Regions from separate parts of the Streptomyces sp. NBC_00726 genome, predicted to be linked through region 2. Evidence: riboswitches for the same ligand, from Rfam matches in the RefSeq annotation. Region 2 holds a riboswitch; the other holds the start of a gene.
The links. Region 2 has a riboswitch for cyclic di-AMP ahead of OG338_RS18745 (NlpC/P60 family protein). Riboswitches for the same ligand answer to the same signal wherever they lie in the genome.
Positions count from the first base shown of each region.

Region 1: it holds a riboswitch for cyclic di-AMP, as region 2 does, so the genes downstream of both, OG338_RS02195 (C40 family peptidase) here and OG338_RS18745 (NlpC/P60 family protein) in region 2, are expected to answer to the same signal.

Region 1 covers NZ_CP108983.1:526,744-530,140, reverse strand. The annotation lists gene OG338_RS02205 (helix-turn-helix domain-containing protein) at 1-828, opposite strand, end outside; gene OG338_RS02200 (ATP-binding protein) at 1,034-1,465, shown strand; gene OG338_RS02195 (C40 family peptidase) at 1,472-1,945, opposite strand; cyclic di-AMP (ydaO/yuaA leader) riboswitch at 1,949-2,145, opposite strand; gene OG338_RS02190 (hypothetical protein) at 2,452-2,760, opposite strand; gene OG338_RS02185 (ATP-dependent Clp protease proteolytic subunit) at 2,768-3,397, opposite strand, start outside.
Region 2 covers NZ_CP108983.1:4,157,557-4,160,953, forward strand. The annotation lists gene OG338_RS18735 (NlpC/P60 family protein) at 1-147, opposite strand, end outside; gene OG338_RS18740 (hypothetical protein) at 457-810, shown strand; gene OG338_RS18745 (NlpC/P60 family protein) at 870-2,024, opposite strand; cyclic di-AMP (ydaO/yuaA leader) riboswitch at 2,023-2,173, opposite strand; gene pcrA (DNA helicase PcrA) at 2,358-3,397, shown strand, end outside.

The sequences.
Region 1 (3,397 bases), 3.6 Mb from region 2:
GTCCAGCGTGTGCTCCGGCGACAGCGCGTGCGTCTGAAGGGTCTCGAAGGCCGTGCTGTACGCCGCAAGGTCTTCTTTCCGTTCCAGATAGAGGCTACTCGTCAAGTGGTCAAGAACGACCACGTCAAGGTCGGAAGCGGTCGGAAAGGAGAAGATAACGAAAGGGCTTGTCAGGCTGACATAGCCGCCGACCGAGAACGGAAGTAACTGGAGTCGCACATGGGGAAGTCGTGCCACCCGGGCGAGATGGCGCAGCTGCTCCCGCATCACCCGCCGGCCGCCGACCTCCCGGCGCAGCACCGCCTCGTCCAGGACCGCGCTCAGCCGCAGCGGCGGATCGCTCCGCAGCACCCCCTGCCGGGTCAGCCGCACCTCCACCAGCGAGTCCAGCTGACCGGACGGCAGCCCGTCCAACGAGGCCCGGGTCACCGCGCGGGCGTAGTCGGCCGTCTGCAACAGGCCCGGCACCACCGTGGTCTCCAGCGTGCGGGCGGTGCGCGCCTGCGACTCCAGACTGATGAAGTCACGGTACTGGGGCGGGATGAGCCCCCGGTAGGCGTGCCACCAGCCGGCGCCGCCCCCGCCCGCCGAACCGGCGAGCGCGCCCAGGACCTCGCGGAGCTTCGGATCGTCCATGCGGTACGCGTCGAGGAGCCGGTTCACATCCTCCGGCCGCACCCCGCTGACACCTGTCTCGATCCGGCTCACCTTCGACTGGTGCCAGCCGAGGAGCGCCGCCGCCTCCCGGCTCGTGAGACCTGACGCGTGACGCAGGCTCCGCAGCTCCTCTCCCAGCTTGCGGCGCCGTACCGCAGGGCCGTGCTGCATCCGATGGCTCCCTCCGCTGTCCGACGAGCAGACAGTGTGACGCCGGAGGGGGTCCGCGTGGGGAGAGTTCACCGGATTGAGCGACAGATATATGCATATCTTGGCGGATCGTCGCCCCGGAGGGCACCATCGGTGGCACTCTGGCGCGAAGCACAACCGGTCCCGCTCGCTGGGCCGGTATCGGGTGGGAAAGGGACGGCTCGCCATGGCAGACCATCAGGAAGCACGTGTCACCCTGCCGAGCGAGCCGGTCTCGGTCTCCGCGGCCCGCGGGTTCGTCGCCCGGGTACTGACGGAGTGGGGCCTGCCCGAGGACGCGGAGATGGCCGACACCGTCCGCCTCATCCTCTCGGAGTTGGCCACCAACGCCGTCCTGCACACCTTCGGGCAGTCACCCACCTTCACCGTCGAGCTGCGCCTTGAGCGGGACGAGGAACTGCGCCTCGGCGTGACGGACAGCCACCCCCGCCGGCCCCAGCGGCTGCCCGCCGCCGTCCAGCAGGACAACGGACGCGGCATGGTCATCATCCGCTCGCTGGCCAAGGAGTACGGTGGCCGGCTGGCCGTCACCCCCACCGCCGACGGCGGCAAGACCGTCTGGGTGGCCCTCCCGTGGCAGGTCCCCGTCCAGCCCTGAGGCGCCTCAGGCGACCCGGCCGTAGTAGACGCTCCGGGTCCAGATCTTCTCCAGGCGCACCACGGCCCCGGTCTTCGGCGAGTGCCAGATCTTCCCGCTGCCGGCGTAGATGCCCACGTGGTAGACACCGCGCCCCGAATGGAAGAAGACCAGGTCACCCCGTTGGCGCTTGGACGCCGACACGTGCCTGGTCCTGTTGTACTGCTGCTGGGCGGTACGGGGGAGTTTCCTGCCGGCCTTCTTGAACGAGTAGAGCGTCAGCCCGGAACAGTCGAAGCTGCCGGGGCCGGTGGCGCCCCAGCGGTAGGGCGCCCCCTTCTTCGACGCGGCGACCTTCAGGGCCTTCATCGCATGGCCGGCCGCCTGCGCCTCGGGCGCGGCTCCTGGGACGCACAGCGTGCCGCCGACGGCGGCGAGAGTCATGACCGAGGCCGTGGTGGCCCGGGCGAGCAGAGACGGGACATGTACCTGCGCAGTCATGCGCAACCCTTCGTCAGCCGCCTGTGAAGGATGACCTGTCGGGTTCGGGCTGGCGAAGTTGCCCGGCCGCGCGCGGCGGCTTCACCCCGAGGGACGGCCGGAGATCCGGCGGTCCCGTAGTGCTCGGGTCCTCCACTCCTGCCGATCCACTCCTGTCGACCAGTCATCCGGGCGGCGGCAGGACTCGGCGTCCGCCCGGACCGCCCCGCCGCGGTGGCGGGGGCTTGTCGTCCCAGGGATCTTGACGCACCTCGGGCCGGATTTCCGCGCCGGAACAGCCATCGGTGAAGACCGTCACGGATGGCCCGTTCAGGTGGACGGAAACCCGGACGGCGGTCCGCCGGCCGCCCGTCGCCACGGCCGTACCAGCGGTGTCGCGAAGGAACGCGCCCCACGCGCATCAGGAAAAGGCAAATCGGACCGTCGCTCGCGCGAGGGAACACCTACGCCGAACGAGCGAGGAAATCCCGCGCGCCCGCCGGGCGTGTCGGTGACCTGCCGGGGTGTCAGTCCGGCGGGACGGGCGGCAGGGCGACCCGGGCCGCCCGCCGCTCGCCGTCCAGCTCCCGCAGCGCGCGGGTCAACGTGCTGCTGTGGATACGGGTTTCGCCGCGCCGGTGCATCAGTGCGAGCGCGTCCCGTAAGGCCGCCGCGTGCGAGGCGAGGGCCTGGGCGGCGCGCAGGGCTGTGTAGGTGTCGTCCCCGTGCGCCGGGTTGATCCGGCCCACCTGGTCGACCACCCGCAGATAGCCGTCGATGAACGCGGACTCGGCCCGGGTCAGGGCGGGCAGCGGCGGGAAGTCCGGTGGCTGCATCCCCGGTTCACCACCCGGAGCGCGGCGGCACCGGGACCCGGTTCCGCACGATGTGGTCGACCAGCCCGTACGCCAGGGCGCCCTCCGCGTCGAGGGCGAGGTCGCGCTCGGTGTCCTCGGTGACCTGTTCGACGGAGCGCCCGGTGTGCCGGGCCAGCATGCCGGTCATCGTCTCGCGCATCCGGGCCAGTTCCCGCGCCTCGATCTCCAGGTCGGACGGCTGCCCCTGAAGCGGCTCGTCCAGCGCGGGCTGGCCGACGACCACCTTGGCGCCGGGCAGCATGTGCCGCCGGCCCGGGGCACCCGCGGCAAGCAACACGGCCGCGCCGGCGCCCGCCCGGCCCAGGCAGTAGGTCTCCACCTCGCAGCTGAGGAAGTTCATCGTGTCGTACAGGGCCGTCATCGCGCCGAACGAGCCGCCCGGCGAGTTGATGTACAGCGAGACGGGCCGGTCCGGCGCGTCGTGCTCCAGATACATCAGCTGGGCCACCAGATCGTTGGCGGCCGTCTCGTCCAGAGCCGTGCCGAGGAAGACGACGCGCTCCGCGAGCAGCTTGGAGTACGGGTCGAGGGTCCGGGACCCCTGCGAGGTGCGCTCGGTGAACTCGGGCAGAACGTGGCGGGCGACGGGACGGTA
Region 2 (3,397 bases):
GACCTGCTTCGCGGTGGGCGCGGGGTCCGCGTGCGCGGCTCCCGGCAGCACGGCGGCCGTCGCGGCTCCGGCGACGGCGAGGGTCGCCGCGGTGCGGGCCGCGGAGGCGGTGATGAGGCGCTGCCTGGGTTTGCGATGCGCTGCCACGGGGGCGGGCGTCCTTCCGTGCGACGGCCCGACGGGGTATACCGGCGGGCTTCTCCGGCGGCCGGCGAGGACGGTTCCTGCTCCACGGCCACCGGGAAGGGACGCTAATCCGAGGTCACGGGAAGGTGTCGTTATGGCGGGTATTGGTCGCTCTTGGCGTGGCATTGTCGCCGAATGACCGCACATGAAGCCCGATTGAACGGGAAAAGCACCCCAGAATCAGGCAAAAAGTGCATTCATCATTCAAGCGACCCGTAGGGCCCACCCTGCCCGGAGCGGTCCGGGGCGAGGGTTCTAGGGTGCGGAACCATGCGCGTACTCATCGATTTCGTCGTCGCCCTGCACATCATCGGCATCGCCGCCCTGCTCGGCGGCTTCCTCGGCCAGATGAAGGCGATGAAGGCCGGCACCGCCCGGTTCGTCCCCGGCATGCTGCACGGCGCGCTGACCATGCTCGTCACCGGCGTCGCCCTGGTCGGCCTGGACCAGGCCGACGACCACCCCGTGAACAACGTCAAGATCGGCATCAAGCTGCTGTTCCTGGTCGTGATCCTGGGGCTCGTCTACGTCAAGCGGGACGAGGAGAAGGTCGAAAAGGGCGCCTTCGCGGCGGTCGGCGCGCTGACCCTGGCGAACATCTTCATCGCCACGCTCTGGACCTGAGCGGCGGACGCGCCTCGAAAGAGGGGGCCGGCCCCGCGCGGACCGGCTCTCTTCCCCGGTCAGGCGGGGCGCACACTCCCGTAGATCGGCATGTAGTAGATCGACTCCTCGCGCACATTCGCCCCGGGCTTCGGTGCGTGGATCATCATCCCGTCGCCCTTGTAGATCCCGACGTGGCTGATGTCGTCGTAGAAGAACACCAGGTCACCGGGTTGCAGATCCGCCGTGGCGATTCGCGTCCCGACGTTCACCTGGTCCCAGGTGGTGCGCGGGATGTCGACGCCCGCCGCCTTCCAGGCCGCCTGCGTCAGTCCCGAGCAGTCGTACGAGGAGGGGCCGGTCGCCCCCCAGACGTACGGCTTGCCGATCTGGGCGCGGGCGAAGGCGAGGACCTTCTCCGCCTTCGTGGAGGCGCTGCTCCCGGAGCCCGTGCCGGTGCCGGAGCCCGAGCCCGTCTCCGTACCGCTGCCGCCCGACTCCTTGGCCTTCCGCTCGGCCTCCTTCTTGGCGGCGGCCTGCTTCTTCGCCAGCTCCGCGGCCTTCCGCTCGGCCTCCGCCTTCTTCTTCCGCTCCAGCTCCGCCAGCCGCGCCTTCTCCTCGGCGGTCAGCTTCGAGAGCAGCGTCCGGGCCTCGGTCAGCTTCGTCTGGACGTTCTGCTTGCTGGTGCGCAGCGCGGCCTGAGACTTGGTCAGCGTCTCCAGGCTTCGCACGGCCGCGGCCCGCTGCTTGGACGCCTTCGCCTGCTGCGTACGGAATTCCGTGACCGCCTGCTGCTGGCGCTCGGCCATCCGGTTCATGAGGTGGGTCTGGGCGAAGAACGACTGCGGGTCGTCGGCCAGGAAGAAGGTCGCGGTCGACGCGAGGCCGCCGTTGCGGTACTGGGCGGCGGCGTAGTTGCCCAGCGTCCTGCGGGCGTCGTTCAGCTTCTCGGTGCGCTTGGCCACGTCGTCCAGGAGCGTGTCGACCCTGGACTTCTGCTGGTCCGTGGCCTCCTTGGCCTGGTTGTACTTCTGGGTCGCGTTGCCCGCCTGCCGGTAGAGGTCGTCCACCTTCTTCTGGACTTCCGCGATGCTCGGCTTCGGGGTGGGCGCGGCCATCGCGCTCTGCGAGGACAGCAGGGTCACCGAGGCCAGCGCCGCCGAGGTCAGCCCGACGGCGGGGGCGGTGGAACGCACCCGGGTGCGCGGTTTGCGATGCGACGCCAAGGCCGGCATCTCCTTCCGTGGACCGCCTACCGGGTTAGCTGTCGGGTTCGGGCGGAACGGAAGGCTGCCCTACGGTCCGGTGGGGGAGGACCGATTCACCCCGGTGATGCGTGTGGGTCCCCGGTTCCGGGCGGGCCCGGATTCGGCGTGGCGGCACGCTCGGCGTAGGTCGCCTCTGGGGGTACGGGCCGTCCGAACGTGCACGCTAGCCAACTCATGGGGCCGCTGTGAAGGTTGATGTGCGATATGCCCGATACATTTCCGTGACCTTTTCGGAGCGGGGCCGGGTGTCAGTGGAGAGCCCGGGCCTGTCCGTCGGACAGGCCCTAGACTCGGACAGCGATGAGCAGCCTCTTTGACGACAGTTTCCTGGCCGGCCTCCAGCAGGAGGAGGACGCGCCCCCGCCGCCCCCCGAGGACCCCGCACCCGAAGCGGTGCCGGAGGGCCTGTTCGCGGGCGTGTTCGACGGGCCCCCGCCGCCCCGTGACGCGTACTACCGCGACGGCGCGCACCGCCCCGTCATCGACCCCGAGGCGCTGCTCGACGGGCTGAACACCGAGCAGCGCGCCGCCGTCGTGCACTCCGGGTCGCCCCTGCTCATCGTCGCAGGCGCCGGCTCCGGCAAGACCAGGGTGCTCACCCACCGCATCGCCCACCTGCTGGCCGAGCGGGGCGTCCACCCCGGCCAGATCCTGGCGATCACCTTCACCAACAAGGCCGCCGGCGAGATGAAGGAGCGCGTCGAGCAGCTGGTCGGGCCCCGGGCCAACGCGATGTGGGTCATGACCTTCCACAGCGCCTGCGTCCGCATCCTGCGCCGCGAGTCCAAGCGGCTCGGCTTCACGTCCTCGTTCTCGATCTACGACGCGGCCGACTCCAAGCGGCTCATGGCCCTGGTCTGCCGCGACCTGGAGCTGGACCCGAAGCGCTACCCGCCGAAGTCCTTCACCGCCAAGGTCTCCAACCTCAAGAACGAGCTCATCGACGAGGAGACCTTCGCCGGGCAGGCCACCGACGGATTCGAGAAGACGCTGGCCCAGGCGTACGCGATGTACCAGGCCCGGCTGCGCGAGGCCAACGCGCTGGACTTCGACGACATCATCATGACGACGGTCCATCTGCTCCAGGCGTTCCCCGACGTCGCCGAGCACTACCGCCGCCGCTTCCGCCACGTCCTCGTCGACGAGTACCAGGACACCAACCACGCCCAGTACACGCTGGTACGCGAGCTGGTCGGCCCGGCCGGTCCGGAGCATGCGCCCGCCGAGCTGTGCGTCGTGGGTGACGCGGACCAGTCGATCTACGCCTTCCGGGGCGCGACCATCCGCAACATCCTCCAGTTCGAGGAGGACTACCCGGACGCGACGACGATCCTGCTGGA